3 regions of the Kitasatospora sp. NBC_00240 genome follow, and region 2 is predicted to be linked to each of the others. Evidence: riboswitches for the same ligand, from Rfam matches in the RefSeq annotation. Region 2 holds a riboswitch; each other region holds the start of a gene.
The links. Region 2 has a riboswitch for S-adenosylmethionine ahead of thrC (threonine synthase). Riboswitches for the same ligand answer to the same signal wherever they lie in the genome.
Positions count from the first base shown of each region.

Region 1 (7,337 bases), 2.5 Mb from region 2:
GTTCGTGGGCCGGCAGGCCCGGGTCGGCGAACGGGTCACCGTGCGTGGCGACCTCGTGCTGCCCTGCGGAGCCGTGCGACTCCGGGAGCTTGTCTTCTGACATGTCGTGGCTCATGACTTCCGGGCCTTGGTGGTGTGGGCGGCGACCCAGATCGCGACCGCGATGAGCACGCCGAGACCGAAGATCCAACCGAACAGACCCTCGGTCACCGGACCGAGGCTGCCCAGGGTCAGACCACCGGGGTTGGGCTCCTCGTCGAGGTGGCGGACGAAGGCCACGATCTGGCGCTTCTGCTCCTCGGGCATGGTCGTGTCCGGGAAGGAGGGCATGTTCTGCGGGCCGGTCTGCATGGCCTCGTAGATGTGCTTGGCGTCCACACCCTCCAGCGAGGGGGCGTACTTGCCCTGGGTGAGGGCACCACCCTGGCCGGCGAAGTTGTGGCACTGGGCGCAGTTGGTGCGGAACAGCTCGCCGCCCGCAGCCACGTCATCCGGGTTGGTCGAGGTGTACTGCTTCTCGGTCGGCGCCACCGGGCCCGGGCCGAGCGACGCGACGAACGCCGCGAGCTGGTCGATCTCGTGCTGGGAGTAGATGTTCTTCTTCTTCGGCACCTGGGCGCCGGGCTGCTGGGCCGGCATGCGGCCCGTGGCGACCTGGAAGTCGACCGCGGCGGAGCCGACGCCGACCAGGCTCGGACCGTCACTGCTGCCCTCGCCGTTGAGGCCGTGGCAGGAGGAGCAGCCGACCGCGAAGAGCTTCTTGCCCTCGTCGATCGCGAGCGACTGCGCGGCAGTGTCGGCCTGCGCCTTCTCGGCGGGCGCGAACGCGGCGTACAGCCCCCCGGTGGCCGCCAGGGCGAGAAGTAGAACGACCAGCGCCGCCAGTGGGTGGCGCCGTCGTGCGGAGAGCTTTTTCACGGAATAACCCCGGTGTCAGGATCTGGTCGACTGGTGGGTGCGCCCGGCGGCCGGTCTGGCCGGAACGGCAGGCTGCCTGTCTAGGGCTGCGCGCGCGGTCGGTCGGTGGGTGCGTCGTTCACCGGCAGCAGGGTCGTCTTCGGTGAGGGCGCCCCGCGGCCGGCGGCCAGCGACCTGATCAGCTGGTTACTTGATCAGGTAGATGGTCGCGAACAGGCCGATCCACACGACGTCGACGAAGTGCCAGTAGTACGACACCACGATGGCGGCCGTGGCCTGCTCGTGCGTGAAGCGCTTGGCAGCGTACGTGCGCCCCAGGACCAGCAGGAAGGCGATCAGACCGCCCGTCACGTGCATACCGTGGAAGCCGGTGGTCAGGTAGAACACCGTGCCGTACGGGTCGGAGGACAGCGACAGGCCGTCCTTCTTGACCAGCTCGGTGTACTCGAAGATCTGGCCGCCGATGAAGATCGCGCCCATCACGAAGGTGATGACGAACCACGAGCGGAGCTTCTTCACGTCACCGCGCTCGGCGGCGAAGACGCCGAGCTGGCAGGTCAGCGAGGAGAGCACCAGGATCGTGGTGTTGACGGAGGAGAAGGGCACGTTGAGCGCGTGCGCCTTCTCGCTCCAGAACTCCGGCCCCTTCACGGAGCGGAGAGTGAAGTACATCGCGAAGAGGGCCGCGAAGAACATCAACTCGGAACTCAGCCAGACGATCGTTCCGACGCTGACCATGTTCGGCCGGTTGACCGATCCGTGCGCGTGCCCGGTTTCTACTGCTGTTGCTGTCGCCACGACGGACATTATGTCGGTCCCTTATTCCGTCTTCACGCCGGGGGGTCTCCCTCGGAGTGTCCGGTGCGTGCGATATGCCCCGTTGGGGGCCGTGAGCGGGTCCGGCGGGCCGGTCGGCGCGGCTATGTCCGTTTTCTGACGGTTGTTCGGGCCTCCGGGGGCTCGCCGGATGACCCCGAGCACTCCTTTGCCCTGCGTGTCGGGGGCTCCGCCGTCCACCGGGTCGGCTAGCGGTCCGCCGTACGGGTGGTCTGTGCGCGTCAGGGTGACGCGGTGCCCCCGGGCGGGTGACGGTTCAGCGCGGCGCCTTGGAACCGGCGCCGTCCGGTCCGCCCGCCGATCTCCTCGGCGGGATCGCGCGGGAGGGGCTCCACGGCGGGTGATCGGGAGTAGCATCCGGAAGAGGTGGACGTGGTCCGGATCACATTTGAGGGAGCAGGGCCCCATGGCGCACACGACCGACGAGACGCTCACCGTCCTCGTCTACAGCGATGACCGCAACACCCGCGAGCAGGTGCGGACGGCCCTCGGCCGGCGCCCGGCCGCGGATCTTCCCGAGCTCGAGTACCTGGAGTGCGCGACCACGCCCGCGGTGCTCCGCGCACTGGAGAAGGGCGGGGTGGACCTCTGCGTCCTGGACGGCGAGGCCGTCCCGGCCGGCGGCCTGGGCCTGGGCCGCCAGCTCAAGGACGAGATCTACGGCTGCCCGCCCGTGCTGGTGCTGATCGGCCGGCCGCAGGACTCCTGGCTGGCCGCCTGGAGCCGGGCCGACGCCGCCATCTCCCACCCGGTGGATCCGGTGGCGCTGGCCGAGGCCGCCGCCACCCTGCTCCGCAACCGGATCGCGGGCCGGACCCCGGCCACCCACTGACGGTCGGGCCGGGTGCGTCCCGGCGCCCGCCCCCGAACGGCCCGGCGCCCGCCGCCGTCCGGGGGCGGGCGCCGGTTGCCGTCGGTGTCCGTCCCTCCCCGTGCGCTGCGGCGCGGCCGCCCCGGCCGGCGGTCCGGAGCATGCCTCGGCTCGGGTGCCGCTCTCCTTGGAACCTCTTCTCCAGTACGGCTGTCTCAGTACTAGAGAAGAGGTGTGAAGGCATGGGCGGCCGTGCCTCGCCGCTGGATAGGCTGGCCTCCTGGTCCCCGGAGCCCTTCCGGCAACACCGACGAGAGCTGGAGTCAGCCATGGTGAACGCGCACCCTGCGAACGGCGGCAACGACCCCGTGCAGGTGGTCCGCGTCTGGCCGGATCTCCTGTCCGCGCTGCTGAGGGGTGAGGACCTCACCCAGGACGACACGGCCTGGGCGATGGACCAGATCATGACCGGTGCGGCGAGCCCCGCGCAGGTGGCCGGCTTCATGGTGGCGCTGCGGGCCAAGGGCGAGACGGTCGACGAGATCACCGGCCTGGTCGACGCGATGTACGCGCACGCCGAGCCGCTGCACATCCCCGGCCCGGCCGTCGACATCGTGGGCACCGGCGGTGACCGTGCCAAGACCGTCAACATCTCCACCATGTCGGCGATCGTCGCGGCCGCCGCGGGCGCCAAGGTGGTCAAGCACGGCAACCGCGCCGCCTCCTCGGCGAGCGGCTCCTCGGACGTGCTGGAGAAGCTCGGCATCAGACTCGACCTGCGGGCCGCGCGGGTCGCCGAGATCGCCGACGAGGTCGGCCTGACCTTCTGCTTCGCGGCGAAGTTCCACCCGGCCATGCGGCACGCCGCCACCGCCCGGGCCGAGCTCGGCGTACCGACGGCCTTCAACATCCTCGGCCCGCTCACCAACCCGGCCCGGGTGACCGCCCACGCGGTCGGCTGCTTCGACACCCGGCTGGCCGGGCTGATCGCCGGCGTGCTGGCCCGGCGCGGCTCCACCGCCCTCGTCTTCCGCGGCGACGACGGCCTGGACGAGCTGACCATCTCCACCACCTCGCGGGTCTGGATCGTGCAGGGCGGCGTGGTCACCGAGACCTCCTTCGACCCGCGCGAGGTCGGCATCGAGCTGGTCGGCCTCGAAGCGCTGCGCGGGGCGGACGCCGCCTACAACGCGGACGTCGCGCGCCGGCTGCTGGCCGGGGAGCCCGGACCCGTCCGGGACGCCGTCCTGCTGAACACCGCGGCCGCGCTGGTGGCGCTGGACCTCACCGAGGCGCCGCTGGCCGAGCAGCTCGCGGCCGGGATGGAGCGGGCCGCCGAGGCGGTCGACTCGGGTGCGGCGCAGTCGCTGCTGAAGCACTGGGCCGAGGCCAGCAGCCGGCCCTGACCGGCCCGCCGACCGGACGGCGACCACCCGGGCGGCGACCGGCCACCGATCAGTGACACCTCGCCCGGCCGAGGCCAGCCGTCGGCGCGCGTCCGGGAGCCGGACCGCTCAGGTGGCCACAGCCGGGCCGGCGCCCAGGCGTTCGAGGCCCGCGGAGCATTGCTGCGCGGGCCTTCGCCCTGCCCCGGCGCCCGTCCGCGTCCACATACCGGACTGCTGTTTGACCACCAGGCGGGCGCCGCCTAGAGTCTTCGCCAGGTCATGAGTGACAGCGACAAGCCCCAGCTTGCTGTCCGGCAACCCTCCGTCCGTGGCGGGGTGCCCTGGGTGAGGACCGGGTCACGCGGCAGTCCGTCCGCGTGGCAAGCGCGGACCACCGGTGTATTTCGGCACTCCCGGGGTCCTGACCTCAGAGGAGTGCATCCCCATGTCTGTGACCACCGATCTCTGCGCCCCGCTCGCCGTCCTCGGCCACGACGTCCAGGTCCCGCTGGTCAACGGCGAGAAGGTGGCCTACGCCGCCCTCGACTACGCCGCCAGCTCCCCGGCGCTCCAGCGGGTCTGGGACGACGTCGCCGCCTACGCCCCCTACTACGGCAGCGTGCACCGCGGCGCCGGCTACCTCTCGCAGCTCTCCACCGACCTGTTCGAGCAGAGCCGCCGCACCGTCGAGGAGTTCCTCGACCTGCGCGAGGGCGACCAGGTGGTCTTCACCCGCGCCACCACCGACTCGCTGAACCTGCTGGCGGGCGCGCTGCCGGCCGGCACCCGGGTCTTCGTCTTCGAGACCGAGCACCACGCCTCGCTGCTGCCCTGGCGCCGCGAGGGCCTGACCGTCGACTACCTGCGCGCCCCCCGCTCGCACGCCGAGGCGGTCGCCGCGCTGGACGAGGCGCTGGCCGGCGCGGGCGAGGGCCCGAAGCTGTTCTGCGTCACCGGCGCCTCCAACGTCACCGGCGAGCTGTGGCCGGTCGCCGAGCTCGCCCGCACCGCCCACCGGTACGGCGCCCGGATCGTCCTGGACGCCGCCCAGCTCGCGCCGCACCACCGGGTCTCGGTCCGCGAGCTGGACGTGGACTGGGTCGCCTTCTCCGGCCACAAGCTGTACGCGCCGTTCGGCTCGGGCGTGCTGGCCGGCCGCAGCGACTGGCTGGACGCCGCGGAGCCGTACCTGGCCGGCGGCGGCGCCACCCGCACCGTGGCCCGTGAGGTGGACGGCTCGGTCGCCGTCGAGTGGAACTCCGGCCCGGCCCGGCACGAGGCCGGCTCCCCGAACGTGATCGGCGCCTACGCCGTCGCCGCGGCCTGCCGGGCGCTGACCGAGGCCGGCTTCGACGCGCTGGAGGCCCGTGAGCAGCAGCTGATCGCCCGCCTCAAGGCCGGCCTGGCCGAGATCCCCGAGGTCAAGGTGCTCAGCCTGTTCGGTGAGGACTCCGCCCGGGTGGGCGTGCTCTCCTTCGTCGTCCAGGGCTGGAACAGCTCGCACTTCTCGGCGGCGCTCTCCGCCGAGTACGGCATCGGCGTGCGCGACGGGCTGTTCTGTGCCCACCCGCTGGTGCGCACCCTGCTCGGTGGCGAGGAGGCCACGCCGTCCGAGTGCGGCGCGCCGGAGGCCTCGCTGCCCGGCGAGCGCAGTCTGAACGCGATCCGGGTCAGCTTCGGCGCCGGCACCCCGGACGAGCACCTGGACCGGTTCCTGACCGCCGTCCGCGAGCTGGTCACCGACGGCGCGGCCTGGAACTACCGCAGCGAGGGCGGCCGCTGCGTCGCCGACACCCGCCGGGCCGGCTGACCGCGGGAGCCACCCGGCCGGAGCGGTCCGGCCGGGTGCCGGGGGCGGCCTGGGAGCCCGGCCACCCGCCCGGCCGGCTCTCCCGGCCGCCTGAGCCGCGTGGGTCGCCGGCTACTCGCCCAGGCCGAGGGCGAAGGCGGCCTCCAGGTCGTGCTGGGAGTACGTACGGAAGGCGATCTGGGTCTCGGTGTGCTCCACGCCCGGCACCTTGTTGAGCTGACCGGGGATCACGTCCGCCAGGTCGTCGTGCCGGCGCACCCGGACCATCGCCACCAGGTCGTACCCACCGGTCACCGAGTAGACCTCGCTGACACCCTCGATGGCCGTGATCGCCTCGGCGATCTCCGGGATGCGGTCGACGGTGGTCTTGATCAGGACGATGGCGGTGATCACTCTGCTGCTCCTTTGTGGGGTGCGGCCAGCGTAGCCGCCGCCCCGCCCGCCGTCAGTGCGCCCGCGCGGCCCGGCGATCGGGCGACCCGGCGGCCCCGGGCCGGTCCGGGGCCGCCGGCTCAGCCGGTCCGGCGCAGGCGGGGGCGGCGCCACGGCGAGCGCGGGTAGGCGGCCCAGGTGAAGAGGAAGCCCGCCGTGAAGCCGATCACGTGCACCAGGTACGCCACGCTGCCCGGGCCCGGCGGCTGCCCGCCGCCGTCCAGGCCGGTGGAGCGCACCGACCACCACTGCAGGGCGAACCAGAGGCCCAGCACCAGCCAGGCGGGGAAGCGCAGCGGCAGGAACAGGAACAGCGGCACCAGCGTGGTCACCCGGGCCCTCGGGTACAGCCGCAGGTAGCCGCCGAGCACGGCCGCGATCGCCCCCGAGGCGCCGATCAGCACCCGGTCCGATCCAACCGAGTGCGCCTGCGCCAGCGCGTAGCCGTAGGTGGCGAGGGCGCCGGCCGCCAGGTAGAAGAGCAGGAAGCGGACCCGCCCGAGGCGCTCCTCCACGCCGGTGCCGAAGACGTAGAGGAACAGCATGTTGCCGAGCAGGTGAAGCCAGCCGGCGTGCAGGAACAGCGAGCTGAGCACCGAGAGCGCCGGGGACTTGCCCGGCGTGGGGGCCAGCACGCAGCCCGGCGGCTGGACGATCCGCCCGGCCGTCAGCGGACGGTGCTCCAGCAGTTCTGCCGGCACCGCCCCCCAGCGCTGTTCGAAGCGCTGCTCGGCGCAGATCCGGGCCTGGCCGGTGCCGAACAGCGGGTTGAGGCCGGCCGCCGGGCCGAGCAGGAACACCAGCGTGTTGAGGGCGATCAGGGCGTACGTGACGACCGGTGCGGGGACGGCCGGACGCCCGTCCCGCGCACCGGTGTGGTCGAGGACCGGGATCGCCATGCCGGGGAGCATTCCTCGGGCGCGCGGCGGCGACACCGCGCTGTACTGCGTGTGGGTGACCGGGAGGCGATCCGGACCGGTGACGAGCGAGGACGGCCCAGGCAATAGGCTTGGCCCGGGCATTCCCCGCCTCCCGCCGCCGACGCCGGGCTCCGGGGGGAGCGCCTCCCGCCCAGACCAGGGAACTGCCGAGAGGACCCCCGATGACCGTCCCCGCCCTGACCGCCGAGACCCGTTGGCGC
Region 1 covers NZ_JAPEMU010000001.1:6,924,005-6,931,341, forward strand. Annotated here, with positions in the region: gene OG689_RS29635 (Rieske 2Fe-2S domain-containing protein) at 1-103, opposite strand, end outside; gene OG689_RS29640 (c-type cytochrome) at 112-918, opposite strand; gene OG689_RS29645 (heme-copper oxidase subunit III) at 1,105-1,725, opposite strand; gene OG689_RS29650 (hypothetical protein) at 2,162-2,587, shown strand; gene trpD (anthranilate phosphoribosyltransferase) at 2,896-3,972, shown strand; SAM riboswitch class IV at 4,230-4,347, shown strand; gene OG689_RS29660 (aminotransferase class V-fold PLP-dependent enzyme) at 4,400-5,764, shown strand; gene OG689_RS29665 (Lrp/AsnC ligand binding domain-containing protein) at 5,876-6,157, opposite strand; gene OG689_RS29670 (rhomboid family intramembrane serine protease) at 6,277-7,095, opposite strand; gene OG689_RS29675 (hypothetical protein) at 7,299-7,337, shown strand, end outside.
Region 1: it holds a riboswitch for S-adenosylmethionine, as region 2 does, so the genes downstream of both, OG689_RS29660 (aminotransferase class V-fold PLP-dependent enzyme) here and thrC (threonine synthase) in region 2, are expected to answer to the same signal.

Region 2 (7,337 bases):
GTGTGCCGCGCGGGGCCCTGGGTAGGGTCGGGGCATGGCCATCATCGAGTTGCCGGAGCCGGTTACCGCTGCTGGACGCGAGGGGCTGGCGGCGCTGCTCGCCGACCCCGGCGGGGCCGTCGCGGCCTTCGACTTCGACGGGACGCTGGCCCCGATCGTCCCCGACCCCGCCGCCGCCCGCGCCCACCCCCGGGCGGCCGCCGCCCTGACGGCCCTGGCGCCGCTGGTGGGATCGCTGGTGGTGGTGACCGGCCGGCCGGCGGCGCTGGCGGTCGAGTACGGCGACCTCGCGCGGGTGCCCGGTCTGGTCGTGCTGGGCCAGTACGGCGTGGAGCGCTGGGACGCCGGCAGCGGCGAGGTACGGGCGCCCGCGCCGCACCCGGGCGTGGCGCAGGTCCGGGAGCTGCTGCCGGGCCGGCTGGAGTCGCTGGGCGCCGGCGCCGGCACCTGGGTGGAGGACAAGGGCCGGGCGCTGGCCGTGCACACCCGCCGGGCGGACGCCCCCGAAGAGGTCCTGGAGCTGCTCCGGGAGCCGATGGCCGCGCTGGCCGCCGAGCACGGGCTGATGGTGGAGCCCGGCCGGCTGGTGCTGGAGCTGCGCCCGCCGGGCGTCGACAAGGGCGCGGCGCTGAGCGCCTTCCTGCGCGAGCGGGCCGCCCGCGGCGTCCTGTACGCCGGGGACGACCTGGGCGACCTGGCGGCCTTCGCGGCGGTGGAGAAGGGCCGTACCGAGGGGGTGCCGGGCCTGCTGGTCTGCAGCGGCGCGGTCGGCGACGCCCCCGTGCGCGCCCTCGCCGACCGGGCGGACCTGGTCGTCCCGGGCCCGGCCGGCGTGGTGGCACTGCTGGAGGCGCTGGTGGAGCGGCTGTCGGCCGGTCGGCCGGGCGGCCCGGGGGTCAGCCCAGCGCGGTGAGCTGGTCGAGGAACCACTGCTGCGGCGGCAGCGCGGTGGCCGCCGCGGCCAGCCGCTTGGTGCGCTCGGTGCGCTCGGCGGCGGGCATGGTGAGGGCGCTGTGCAGGGCCTCGGCGGTGGCGATCACGTCGTACGGGTTGACGGCGACGGCGTCCTCGCCGAGTTCGGCGAAGGCGCCGGCCTCCCGGGAGAGCACCAGCGCGCAGCCCGCGTCGGACACCACCGGGACCTCCTTGGCGACCAGGTTCATGCCGTCCCGGATCGGGTTGACCAGCGCCACGTCGGCCAGCCGGTAGGCCGCCAGCGACCGCGGGAAGTCGTCGTTGACGTGCAGGATCAGCGGCTGCCAGTCCTCGGTGCCGAACTCCTCGTTGATCTCGCCGGCGATCCGCTCCACCGAGGCCGTGTACGCGCGGTACTCGGCCAGGTCGGTCCGCGAGGGGTAGGCGAAGGCGACGTGGACGACCCGGTCGTGCCACTCGGGGCGGGTCCGCAGCAGGTGCCGGTAGGCCAGCAGCCCGCGGACGATGTTCTTGCTCAGCTCGGTGCGGTCCACCCGGACGATCGTGCGGCGCTCGCCCACGGCCTCCCGCAGGGCGGCCAGCCGCTCCTCGACGTCGGGGCGGTGCGAGCGCTCGCGCAGGAAGTCGGCGTCGGCGCCCAGCGCGTGCACGCCCAGTGCGGTGGTGCGCCCGGCGTGGGTGACGGTGAGCGCCTCGCGGTCGACCTCGGCGCCGAGCACGTCCGCGCAGCAGTCCGCGAAGGCGAGCGCCCATCGGCGGGTCAGGAAGCCGGCCCGGTCGGCGCCCAGGATGCCGGTCAGCACCGCCTCGGCGACGTCGTCCGGCAGCATCCGGTAGTAGTCCGGCGGTGCCCACGGGGTGTGCGAGAAGTGGCCGATCCGCAGGTCGGGGCGGCGGGCCCGGAGCAGTGCGGGCACCAGCGACAGGTGGTAGTCCTGCACCAGCACGGCGGCGCCATGGGCGGCCTCGGCGGCGAGCGCGTCGGCGAAGGCGGCGTTGTAGGTCTCGTAGGCCTGCCACTCGGTGCGGAAGCCCGCGTCGAAGGCGGGCTCGGTCGGGGTGGCGTAGAGCAGGTGGTGGACGAACCACAGGGTGGAGTTGGCCACCCCGTTGTAGGCCCGGGCGAAGGTCTCGGGGTCGATGTCCAGCATCCGGACGGCCTGTCCTCCGACCTCGTGCCCGGCGCGGTCCAGCCTGCCGTCCGGGGCCTGTCGGGCCGCCTCCCGGTCGGCCTCGCCGAGCGCCGCGCAGACCCAGACCGCGGACGGGTCGTCGATGGCGGAGAGCCCGGAGACCAGGCCGCCGCCGCCCCGGCGCAGGGCCAGGGTGCCGTCCTCCTGGTGGCTGAAGGACACCGGACCACGATTGGAGGCCACCAGGACGGGGGCGCTGCCGGTCGGACTCGAACGTGCCGTCGTGAGATCGCCCATGATGGGAACCTTGCCGGGGTCCGGCACCGCCAAACTTCCTGGAGACGGGCTAGTACCCGCTGTGACGGCTCACATACTCGGGGACGGTGTGCATCGGCGGCCGCTCCAGCGCGCCGACCGGGTGGGTGCGGGCGGTGAAGCCCGCGCCGGTCCGGGTGAACTGGGTCAGCAGCGGGTGCACCAGGTCGGCGGAGGCCTTGAGCCGGTGGGTGCGGTCCAGCCGCTCCAGGGCGGTGCGGTAGATGGTCGCGGCCATCCGGCCGAGCGCCTGGCTGTCCTGGTGGCGGTGGTGGCGCACCCCCACGTCCACCTGGGCGAGCGCGTCCAGGCCGGCCGTCTCCAGGGCGTCCACCAGCAGGCCGAGCTCCACGCCGTAGCCGGTGGGGAACGGCAGCCGCTCCAGCAGCGAGCGGCGGGCCGCGTACTCGCCGCCCAGCGGCTGGACGAAACCGGCGAGTTCCGGCCAGTGCAGGTTGAGCAGCGGGCGGGCGACCAGCTCGGTGACCCGGCCGCCGCCGACCGGGTCGATGGTGGCGTCCCCGTCGGCGCCGGCCCCCGGCAGCTCGTACGGCCGGTCGTACATCGCCTTGACCAGCTGGATGCCCGGATCGGTCAGCAGCGGGCCGACGATGCCCGAGACGAAGGCCGGGTCGAACTCGCGCAGGTCGGCGTCCACGAAGCAGACGATCTCGCCGGAGGTGGCCAGCAGGGAGCGCCAGAGCACCTCGCCCTTGCCGGGCTCGGCGGGCAACCGGGGCAGTATCGCGTCCCGGTGCACGACCCGCGCGCCGGCCTCGGCGGCCACCTCGGCGGTGCGGTCCGCCGAGCCCGAGTCGACCACCACCAGTTCGTCGACCAGCGGCAGACGCTCCATCAGCTCCCGGCGGATCACCGAGACGATGGCTCCGACGGTCGACTCCTCGTCCAGGGCGGGCAGCACCACGCTGATCGTCCCGGCCGGGCCGGCCGCCTCCTTGGCGGCGAGCAGGCTGTGCACCGGTCGGTCGGCCGCGCTCCAGGACCGGCGGCGCAGCCAGGACGCCACCTCCGGGAGAAGCGCGGGGGGCAGCTCGGCAGGCACGGCACACTCCTTGCTGGGGCGCCTCGGCGGCGCGGGTCGGGTGAGGCGGTTCCACTCGCCGGGGCATCTCGCTTGGCGGACGGACCGCTTGGCGGTTGACGCCTTCGGATACAGTCTTCGTACAGCGCATAGACCTTCGCACGCCGGGGTTGCCCGCTGCGCAGGACCACAACTTCACAGAGCTCATCCAGAGGGACTGAGGGAACGGCCCGTCGACGTCCCGGCAACCTTCTCGCACGGCAGCTTCGGCGACTGTGGCGGGACAGGTGCCAATTCCGTCCTGTGGCGCGCCCGCGTCATGGGGAAGATGAGGAGAGAGGCCTCCGCCATCATGGCTACCACCGCGACCACCGCTCCCGGCGCCGCAGACGTGACCGCTTCCGTCGACCTCGGCCCCGCCACCGCACTGTCCTGTCGGGAGTGCGGCACCCGGTTCCCGCTCGGCCCGAGCTTCGCGTGCCTGGAGTGTTTCGGCCCGCTGGAGATCGCGTACGACTTCGGTTCCGCCGAGGCGGCCGACCTGCGCAAGCGGATCGAGGCCGGCCCGGCGTCGATCTGGCGCTACGCCCCGCTGCTGCCCGTCCCCGCGGACGTCGCCTCCAAGCCCAATCTGAACCCGGGCTGGACCCCGCTGGTGAAGGCCGACAACCTGGGCCGCGAGCTGGGTTTCACCGCCCAGCTGCACGTCAAGGACGACTCGGGCAACCCGACCCACTCCTTCAAGGACCGCGTGGTGGCCTGCGCCATCGAGGCGGCCCGCGCGTTCGGTTTCACCACCCTCTCCTGCTCCTCGACCGGCAACCTGGCCGGTGCGGTGGGCGCGGCGGCCGCCCGGGCCGGTTTCAAGTCCTGCGTGTTCATCCCGCACGACCTGGAGCAGGGCAAGATCGTCATGGCCGGGGTGTACGGCGGCGAGCTGGTCGGCATCGAGGGCAACTACGACGACGTGAACCGCTTCTGCTCGGAGCTGATCGGCGACCCGGCCGGCGAGGGCTGGGGCTTCGTCAACGTCAACCTGCGGCCGTACTACGGCGAGGGCTCCAAGACCCTGGCCTACGAGATCTGCGAGCAGCTGGGCTGGCGCCTGCCGGAGCAGATCGTGATCCCGATCGCCTCGGGCTCCCAGCTCACCAAGATCGACAAGGGTCTGCAGGAGCTGATCAAGCTCGGCCTGGTCGAGGACCGGCCCTACCGGATCTTCGGCGCCCAGGCGGAGGGCTGCTCCCCGGTCTCCGCCGCCTTCAAGGCGGGCCGGGACGTGATCCGCCCGGTCAAGCCGGACACCATCGCCAAGTCGCTGGCCATCGGCAACCCGGCGGACGGCCCGTACGTGCTGGACATCGCCCGCCGCACCGGCGGCGCCGTCGAGGATGTCACGGACGCCGAGGTGGTCGAGGCGATCAAGCTGCTGGCCCGCACCGAGGGCATCTTCGCGGAGACCGCCGGCGGGGTGACCATCGGCGTGCTCAAGAAGCTGGTCGAGACCGGGCAGCTGGACCCGGCGAAGGAGACCGTCGCGATCAACACCGGCGACGGCCTCAAGACCCTGGACGCGGTGGCCGATGCCGGTCTGACCGCGACCATCCGCCCGACGCTGGAGTCCTTCCGGTCGGCCGGTCTCGCGTCCGCCTGATCCCCCCACCCCGCTAGGAGAGCCACCGCCATGAGCGCCAACGTCCGCATCCCGACCATCCTGCGCACCTACACCGGCGGCGCCGCCGAGGTGGCAGCCGAGGGCGCGACCCTCGCCGAGGTCATCGCCGACCTGGAGAAGAACCACGCCGGCATCGCCGCCCGGGTGCTCGACGACACGGGCAAGCTGCGCCGCTTCGTCAACATCTACGTGAACGACGACGACGTGCGCTTCGCCGAGGGCCTGGCGACCGAGATCAAGGACGGCGCCAGCGTCTCGATCATCCCCGCGGTGGCCGGCGGCTGCTGAGCCCGATCGGCCGCGCGCCGAGCCCGCCCGGGTCGCCCGGGCGGGGTCCCGCACCCACGAGCCGCCTTCACGTCCGGAATTCCATTTTCCGGTCGGGGAGGCGGCTCGCCGCACTTGGGTGGGAATTCGGCCGCCCGCGGCGGAGTAAAGTGTGCGACAGCCGATGATCGGGCCCCCTCCCCCGCCGGCGGATCTCCGCCCCCGCGGGCGCCCCGTACGACCTTGCCAGCTCGGCCACTGAGACCGGCGCTTGTGTCGTGCCTGTGAAACATGTCAGGCAGGTGTCAGAATTCCTGCTGCGATTTGCGCAATTCGTCCGGTATGCCCGGCGTGAAATGCCGAATTTCTCCACATTCATCCTGGACTGCCCCCCGCCGAGTGCTGTGAATTCCCAGCAGTGGGGCCTGTTGCAGAGGGCGTTGATACGGATACATTCAGCCGCGGTCGACGCATTCACCCGCTCGAAGGGCCACCGTCCGGTGGCTCGGGAACGGGCGACTGCGGCGTGCACGGCTGCGCTCAGGGGGGGTTCCCCGGGCCGGCCTCTAACCAGACCCGGGCCCGCGACCTGCGGGATCCGTGAAGGGCCAGCACAGCACTAGGGGAGTTCGGAATGGCTCAGGGCACCGTCAAGTGGTTCAACGCGGAGAAGGGCTACGGCTTCATCGCGGTCGACGGTGGTGCGGACGTGTTCGTCCACTACAGCGCGATCCAGATGGACGGCTACCGCACCCTCGAGGAGGGCCAGCGGGTCGAGTTCGAGATCTCCCAGGGACAGAAGGGCCCGCAGGCGGACATGGTCCGCGCGGCGGTCTGACCTTTCCGGACCCCGGAGCCTCGGCTCGGCCCACGGGCTGGTGATCCGCTTCGACCGGCGGGCCCGTACGACTCACGTCGTGCGGGCCCGCCGGCATGTCCGGCCCCGGCGGCGCGGACCGGATGGTGCGTACCGGAGCCGTCGGTGCCGGTCCGGCCCCCCGGGAGTGCTGCGGGAGGGGGGACGCGACCGGCCGGATCCTCGACGGGGCTTGCACTCGCCATGCCGGAGTGCTAATCATTGGCGTTAGCACTCACAGCTTGAGAGTGACAACGGACCGGGTCGGTGAGGCCCCCGGGAGCGGTAGGGGAAAGGACCCCCGCACACCAGGGCCGTCCGTCGCGGGCACCTTCCGGTCCGAGCATTCACCGCCGTCTCGGAGGACCACTTCACATGGCAAAGATCATCGCGTTTGACGAGGAAGCTCGCCGCGGCCTTGAGCGCGGGATGAACCAGCTTGCCGACGCTGTCAAGGTGACGCTCGGCCCCAAGGGCCGCAACGTCGTCCTTGAGAAGAAGTGGGGCGCCCCCACGATCACCAACGACGGTGTCTCCATCGCCAAGGAGATCGAGCTCGAGGACCCCTACGAGAAGATCGGTGCCGAGCTCGTCAAGGAGGTCGCCAAGAAGACGGACGACGTCGCTGGCGACGGCACCACCACCGCCACCGTCCTGGCCCAGGCCCTGGTCAAGGAAGGCCTGCGCAACGTTGCCGCCGGTGCCAACCCGATGGCCCTGAAGCGCGGTATCGAGAAGGCCGTCAAGGCCGTCTCCGACCAGCTGCTCGCCCAGGCCAAGGACGTGGAGACCAAGGAGCAGATCGCCTCCACCGCCTCCATCTCCGCCGCCGACACCCAGATCGGCGAGCTCATCGCCGAGGCGATGGACAAGGTCGGCAAGGAAGGCGTCATCACCGTCGAGGAGAGCAACACCTTCGGTCTTGAGCTCGAGCTCACCGAGGGCATGCGCTTCGACAAGGGCTACATCTCGGCGTACTTCGCCACCGACCTGGAGCGGATGGAGGCCTCGTTCGAGGACCCCTACATCCTGATCGCCAACTCCAAGATCGGCTCGGTCAAGGACCTCCTCCCGCTGCTGGAGAAGGTCATGCAGAGCGGCAAGCCGCTGGTC
Region 2 covers NZ_JAPEMU010000001.1:4,466,476-4,473,812, reverse strand. Annotated here, with positions in the region: gene otsB (trehalose-phosphatase) at 35-913, shown strand; gene OG689_RS18825 (trehalose-6-phosphate synthase) at 897-2,366, opposite strand; gene OG689_RS18820 (glucosyl-3-phosphoglycerate synthase) at 2,416-3,447, opposite strand; SAM riboswitch class I at 3,628-3,761, shown strand; gene thrC (threonine synthase) at 3,779-5,080, shown strand; gene OG689_RS18810 (MoaD/ThiS family protein) at 5,111-5,389, shown strand; gene OG689_RS18805 (cold-shock protein) at 6,003-6,206, shown strand; gene groL (chaperonin GroEL) at 6,600-7,337, shown strand, end outside.

Region 3 (7,337 bases), 1.7 Mb from region 2:
GCGCCCGGATCCGCTTGAGCTCGGGGGTGCCGAGCAGGTGCAGGTTGCCCATCGCCCAGCGGTACTGCTGGTTGACGAAGGAGGCGAGGTTGTCCGGCGAGGTGCCCTTGGCGACCAGCACCGGGACGTACAGGGTGCGGAACCCCTGCTCGTACAGGGCGAGTCCGGTGAACAGGTCCTCGCTGTGGTCGAGCCTGGCGAAGCCGCCGGCGGCGTCGATCGCGGCGCGCCGGTAGACGGCGTTGCTGCCGCAGCAGATGGCGGCGTCGCTGGCGTCGCGGGAGGGCTGGATCCAGCGGAAGAACCACTCCTGGGCCGCGCCGGCGGCGCGCTGGATCCAGCTCATGGCCTCGTCGGTGTCGAAGCACTGCGGGCTCTGCACGATGCCGGTGCCGGGGTCGGCGAAGTAGGGCACCAGGTGCCGCAGGAAGTCCGGCCGGGGCGCGAAGTCGGCGTCCAGGATGGCGATGAACTCCGCCGAGCTCAGGGTGAGCGCGTGGTTGAGGTTGCCGGCCTTCTTGAGGTGCCCGCGGTCGGGCCGTACGACGTACGCGTAGCCGTACCGGGCGGCCAGGTCGGCCACCTCGGCGCGGTCGCCGTCGTCCAGCACCCAGACGGTCAGCGCGTCCGGCCAGTCGACGGCCGAGACGGCGCGGTAGGCGTTCTCCAGGACGTCGAGCGGTTCGCCGCAGGTCGGCAGGTAGAGGTCGACGCCTGGCAGTTCGGCCGGCTGCCAGGCGTGCACCAGCACCTCGTGCGACTGCCGGGTGAGCCGGCGCTGGCGCAGGCTGTTGACGGAGGACAGGGCGAGCGCGGCGAGGTTGAGCACGAGGACCGCGAGGAAGGCCCAGAGGGCCGGGGTCCGCAGCGAGAAGGTGAGCATGGTCGCCGCGGTGAAGACGAAGGCCAGCGAGGTGCAGATCAGCACCCAGCGGCGCTGCGGTCCGAAATACCAGTAGAGCTCCTGATCGGAGGGAGGTTGAGGAAGGTGATGGACAGTCATAGGGCCCCCACAGCCGCTGGTCCGACAGCATCCTGGGGGAACCGTACCGCAATTGGTATAGACCATTGGACCACCGGTCGCGGGGCGGACGGCATTCGGCCACGGCCGTGCGCCGGCGGTGATCATTTCAGCGCCCGGCCGGTGCGCGGGGGATCGGCAGGCCTCACCGGGGTGAACAGTCGTCCAACTTCCTCGCGCCGGCCCCGCCGGCCCCTCGGTGGACGGCGCGACCGCCTCGGCGTACGGTCGGGTGGCCCGGTCTCCGGTTCGCTGCCCGGTTCGCCCGGGATGTCGCGGTAGGGGTGTTTCCGCCAGGTCAAACCCCCGTTGCGTGGCGGAGTGTGACCGAACGTCGATTGACGGGGCCGATTCGGCATTCGTACACTCGGACCGGCGAAGAATGTCAGCTTTGGGCCCCGGCCGGCTGACTGGCAACCCTCCACTGTGGCGGGGTGCCGCCGGGGATAAGCCGGGCGACATGGGTGTCATGTCGCAAGCACAGTGACCCCGGGTACACAGGGGGATGGAGACGGTCATGCAGCGCGTGCACGGCAGCCGTGCCGTTCGGCCCAGACTGGTGGCCAGGTTGGCTGTCGACCTCGTCCGCAGTGCCAGCTCGCTCTGTCGTTGAGGCCGTGCGACCGGACCCCCACCGGGGGTCGCGGTTCGGTTCGCGTGTCATGGCCCCGGGCTCCGGGCGGCCAGTGACGCACCTCGTTTCCGGCCTCTCGTACGACGGGTAGCGCAGCGTAGCGCGGCCCGGTCGTGCGCCCTGCTCCAGGAGAGCGGATGCTCACGTCCCCCGCGCGTGCCGCGCGTCTTGTCCACCGATCCGAACCATCAGGCCGTGACAGCGAGTTCCGGCTGCTCCGCCACGCCCTCGACCGCTCCCTGCGCGGCCGGGGCGGCGTCGTCGCCCTGGGCGGCGCGGTGGGCACCGGCCGCACCGAACTGCTGCACGTCTTCTCCGAGGCCGCCGCCGACCACGGCGTCCGGGTGCTGTCCGCGGCCGGCTCGCCGCTGGAGAAGGACTTCCCGTTCGGGATCGTCCACCAGCTGTTCCAGAGCGCCGGCCTCGACGCCGCCGCCGACGCCGAGGTGGCGCACCTGCTGGAGGGCGGCCCCGACACCCCGGCCGGCGAGGGCGGCCCCAGGCTCACCCCGCGCGCCCTGCACGGCCTCTGCTCGCTGGTGCTGCGGCTCGCCGAGCGCGCGCCGCTGCTGCTCGCGGTCGACGACCGCCAGGACGCCGACGTGCAGTCGCTGGAGTTCCTGCTCTACCTCGTCCGGCGGACCAGGGCCGCCCGGGTGCTGACCGTGCTCAGCTCGCGCGAGACCATGACGCCGCCCAACCCCTTCTTCGAGGTCGAACTGGCCCGGCAGCCGCACCACGAGCGGGTCCGCCTGGAGCTGCTCCCGGCCGGCCTGGTCTCCGAACTGCTGCACGAACGGTTCGGCGCCGACGCCGCCCTCCGGCTGACGGCCGAGGCGCACACGCTGACCGGCGGCAACCCGCTGCTCGTCCAGGCCCTGCTGGAGGACCAGGAACCCGGCGGGGCCCGCCACGAACTGGTGGTGGGGGAGAGCTACCGTCGGGGGCTGATGAACTGCCTGCACCGGATGGACCCGCTGGCCCTGCGCTGCGCCCGCGGCGTGGCCGTGCTCGGCCGCCCCGCCGAGCCGGAGCTGCTGGCCGAGCTGCTGCTGCTGGCACCGCAGTCGCTGTCCCGGGCGTCCTACCTGCTGCACTCCGCCGGACTCTTCCACGAGGGCAGGTTCCGGCACCCGACCGGCGGCGGGGACCTGCTGGCCGCGATGAAGCCCGAGGAGCTGGCGGCGCTCCACCACCGGGCCGCCCAGCTGCTGCGGGCCTCGGGCGCGTCCGCCGACCGGGTCGCCGAGCAGCTGCGCTCGGCCGAGGGCCACGTCCGGGCGCCGTGGGCGACCCCGGCGGTAGGGACCGACGGCCTCGGCGGGACGCTGGAGGAGATGCTCAGCGACTGCGACCCGGGCGGTCCGGGCGGTTTGGGTCGTCCGGGCAGCCCGGGCGGGATCGACGGGATCGGCGGCCCGGAGGGGCCGGCGCCGCTGGACGGGCCGGCGGTGCCGGACGGCTGGGCGCAGGGCTGGATGTCGGCCGTCCCCCCGCAGCGACCGCCGCGGCAGCCGGCCCCCGGCCCGGCCCTCGCGCCGGCGGCCGGGCGGCCCGCCTCCCGTCCGGTGCGGGCGGCCGGGTTCCACCCGGTGCCCGCCCCCGCGGCCGACGGCGGGGCTCCGGAGCCGGCCCCGATCGTGCTGCCGTGGGCCGCGGGCCCGACGTGGACGCCGGAGCCGGCGGCCGAGGAGACCGTCCGGATCGAGTGCGTGCCCTGGCTGCCCGGCACCGAGGCGGAGTCCGCCGAGGCCGTCGCGCGGCGCGAGCTGAAGGCCGTCCGCTACCTGTTCTGGCACGGCCGCGTCGCCGAGGGGACGGCCGCCCTGGAGCGCTTCGAGGCCGACCGGCCCGCCGGCGCCGAGCCGGCCGGCCTGCGCGAGCTGCGCTCGTGGCTCGGCTACTGGTTCCGGTCGCTGTTCCCGCAGCCTGCCCCCGGGCAGGGCGCCGGCGCCGGGGACGGCCTGGCCGTCCTGGGTGGACTGCTGGCCGGGCTGCCGGCCGAGGAGTCGGTGCTCAAGGCCGAGCGGATCCTGCGTGAGGGCCGGCTCGGCGGCGGCTCGGTGGAGTCGCTCACCTCCGCGCTGACCGTGCTGGTCTACGCGGACCGGTCGGACCGCGCGGCCCGCTGGTGCGAGCCGATCGCGACCCGCACCGCCGCCGCCAACTGCAGTTCCACCTGGCACGCGCTGTTCTCCGCGCTGCGGGCCGAGGTCGCGCTGCGCCAGGGCGACCTGCGGACCGCCGAGGAGGCCGCCCGGGCGGCCTTCGCCCGGATCCGCCCCGAGGGCTGGGGAGTCGCGGTGGGCTACCCGCTGTCCACGATGATCTCGGTACGCACCGCGCTCGGCCGGCACGAGGACGCCGCGCGCTACCTGGCGCTCGCCGTACCGGCCGAGACCTTCCAGACCCCGGCCGGCCTGCACTACCTCTACGCCAGGGGCGGCCACCTGCTCGCGGTCGGCCGGCCCGAGGAGGCGCTGGCCGACTTCCGGGCCTGCGGCGAGCTGATGGCCCGCTGGGACATCGACCACCTGCCGGGCCTGGTGCCCTGGCGGGTCGGTGCCGCCCGGGCCGAACTGGCCCTCGGGCGGCGGCAGTCGGCCGTCGCGCTGGCCGACCGGCAGCTGGCCGCGCTGGGGCCGGCCGGGCACGCGAGGGTCCGCGGGATGGCGCTGCGGGCCAGGGCGGCGGCCGGCGGGCCGGGGGAGCGGACGGGCCTGCTGGAGCGGGCCGTCTTGGCACTGGAGGCGGCCGGGGACGGCGCGCAGCTCGCCGCCGCGCTGGGCGAACTGGGCGCCACCCACCGGGTCCAGGGCGATCTCGGCCTGGCCCGGTCGGCCGAGCGCCGGGCCCGTCCGGCCGGTTTGCAGGCGGCCCGCCCGGGCGGCCCGCGGCCGCCGACGGCCGAGCCGCCGGCGGCTCGTGGCGTCGACCGTGCGGTCGAACGGGCCGTCGACCCGGGGACCGCGGCGCCCGAGGAGGGCGCCGACCGGCTCAGCGACGCCGAACGCCGGGTCGCCGGGCTGGCCGCCCGCGGGCTGACCAACCGCGAGATCGCCCGCAAGCTGTACATCACCGTCAGCACGGTGGAGCAGCACCTCACCCGGGTCTACCGCAAGCTCGGGGTCCGGCGGCGCGTCGATCTCCGCTGCTCGCCTTACCTCGGCGGGGAGTTGGCCGGCTGACCGAGCGACTGCAGGACGCCCCGGGAGCGGGCCCCCGCGAGACCCCTAGCGACGCCTAGGGGTCCCGCAGGGGCCCGCTAGGGGTTAGCGGCAAGGGCACTGATCACCAGACTGAGGAGCGCCGGAAGAACCCTTTCTCAGAGGTGGAAGCTCACGATGGCGCGCCAGGAACAGTTGCACCCGTCCTTGCCGGAAACCGTGCTCGCGACAGCGACCGCCGTCATCGGATCGGCGTGCCGCCTGCCCGGAGCGCCCGACACGCAGGCCTTCTGGCGACTGCTGGAGGAGGGCGTCGGCGCGGTCGGCGCCTTCCCGCCCGGGCGCTTCGCCGAGGGCGAGCCGGCCCGCCCCGGTGGCTTCCTCGACGAGGTCGGCACCTTCGACCCCGAGTTCTTCGGCATCTCGCCGGCCGAGGCGGCCGCCGCCGATCCCCAGCAGCGGCTGGTCCTCGAACTGGCCTGGGAGGCCCTGGAGGACGCGGGTGTACTGCCCCGCAGCCTGGCCGGCCGGGCCGCCGGGGTGTTCGTCGGCTCGATCGCGAGCGACTACGCCACCCTGGTGGCGCAGGCCCCCGAGGCGGTCACCCGGCACAGCCTGACCGGCCTGAACCGGGGCATCATCGCCAACCGGGTCTCCTACGCGCTGGACCTGCGCGGCCCCAGCCTGACCGTCGACTCGGCCCAGTCCTCCTCGCTGGTGGCCGTGCACCTCGCGCTGGAGAGCCTGCGCAGCGGTGAGTCCGAGCTGGCGCTGGTCGCCGGGGTGAACCTCAACCTGGCGCCCGACAGCACGCTGACCGTCGACCGCTTCGGCGCCCTGTCGCCCGACGACCGCTGCTTCACCTTCGACGCCCGCGCCAACGGCTACGCCCGCGGGGAGGGCGGGGTGCTGCTGGTGCTGAAGCCGCTGGCCCGGGCCCTGGCCGACGGCGACGACGTCCAGGCCGTGCTGCTGGGCAGCGCCGTCAACAGCGACGGCGCCACCGACGGGCTCACCGTGCCCGGCGCGCCCACCCAGGAGGCCGTCGTCCGGGCCGCCGTCGAGCGGGCCGGGGTGGCGGGCCACCAGGTCCAGTACGTCGAGCTGCACGGCACCGGCACCCAGGTCGGCGACCCGGTGGAGGCCGCCGCGCTCGGCGCCGCCCTCGGCGCGGGCCGCGATCTCGGCCAGCCGCTGCTGGTCGGCTCGGCGAAGACCAACGTCGGCCACCTGGAGGGCGCGTCCGGCATCGTCGGCCTGCTCAAGACGGTGCTGAGCGTGCGCCACCGCAGGCTGCCGGCCAGCCTCAACTTCGCCACTCCCAACCCGGCGATCCCCTTCGACGAGCTGGCGCTGCGGGTGCGGACCGAGTCGGGCCCGTGGCCGGACGAGGACGCTCCGCTGATCGCGGGCGTCAGCTCCTTCGGGGTCGGCGGCACCAACGCCCACGTCGTGGTCGCCGAAGGGCCGGCCGCCCGGGAGGCCGCGCCGGGTGCCGGGGGCGGCCCGCTGCTGTGGCCGCTGTCCGCGCGGAGTCCGCGGGCGCTGCGGGCGCAGGCCGGGCGGCTGCTCGACCTGGTCGGGGAGCACCCGGGCCCGGACGCCGTCGACCTCGGGCACTCGCTGGCCACCACCCGGACGGCCTTCGAGCACCGGGCCGCCGTCGCCGGCGCCGACCGGGCCGAACTGGTCGAAGGACTGCGGGCGCTGGCCGGGGGCGGGCAGGCGCTGAACCTGGTCCAGGGCGTCGCCCACCAGGCCGGGCGGACGGTGTTCGTCTTCCCCGGCCAGGGCTCCCAGTGGGATGCCATGGCCCGCGAACTGTACGCCACCGCACCGGCGTTCGCCGACAAGCTGGCCGCCTGCGAGGCCGCCCTGGCCCCGCACACCGACTGGAGGCTGACCGACGTCCTGCTCGGCCGGCCCGGCGCGCCCTCCTTGGAGCGGGTGGACGTCGTGCAGCCCGCACTGTTCGCGGTGATGGTCTCGCTCGCCGCGCTCTGGGAGGCCGCCGGCGTCCGCCCGGACGCGGTGATCGGCCACTCGCAGGGCGAGATCGCCGCCGCGCACGTGGCGGGCGGGCTCACGCTGGAGGACGCCGCCGCGGTCGTCGCGCTGCGGGCCCGGGCCATCGCCGGGCTGGCCCGGCCGGGCTCCGGCGGGATGGCCTCGGTGCCGCTGCCGGAGGCCGAGGTCCGGGCCGCGCTGGCGGCCTGGGAGGGCCGGATCGGCATCGCGGCGGTCAACGGCCCCTCGGCGACCGTCGTCTCGGGCGAGCGCGAGGCGATCGACGAGCTGCTGGCCGGCTACCGCGAGCGGGGCGTGCGGGTCCGGCTCGTCCCCGTCGACTACGCCTCGCACTCGCCGCAGGTCGAGCCGCTGGAGCGGACCCTGCCCGGGCTGCTGGCCGGGATCCGCCCGCGGGCCGGCCGGACGGCCTTCTACTCGACCGTCACCGGCGGGCTGCTCGACACCACCGAACTGGGCCCCGGGTACTGGTACCGCAACCTGCGGC
Region 3 covers NZ_JAPEMU010000001.1:2,725,024-2,732,360, reverse strand. Annotated here, with positions in the region: gene OG689_RS11675 (cellulose synthase catalytic subunit) at 1-1,003, opposite strand, end outside; SAM riboswitch class IV at 1,396-1,508, shown strand; gene OG689_RS45025 (putative leader peptide) at 1,527-1,634, shown strand; gene OG689_RS11670 (LuxR family transcriptional regulator) at 1,793-4,843, shown strand; gene OG689_RS11665 (type I polyketide synthase) at 5,000-7,337, shown strand, end outside.
Region 3: it holds a riboswitch for S-adenosylmethionine, as region 2 does, so the genes downstream of both, OG689_RS45025 (putative leader peptide) here and thrC (threonine synthase) in region 2, are expected to answer to the same signal.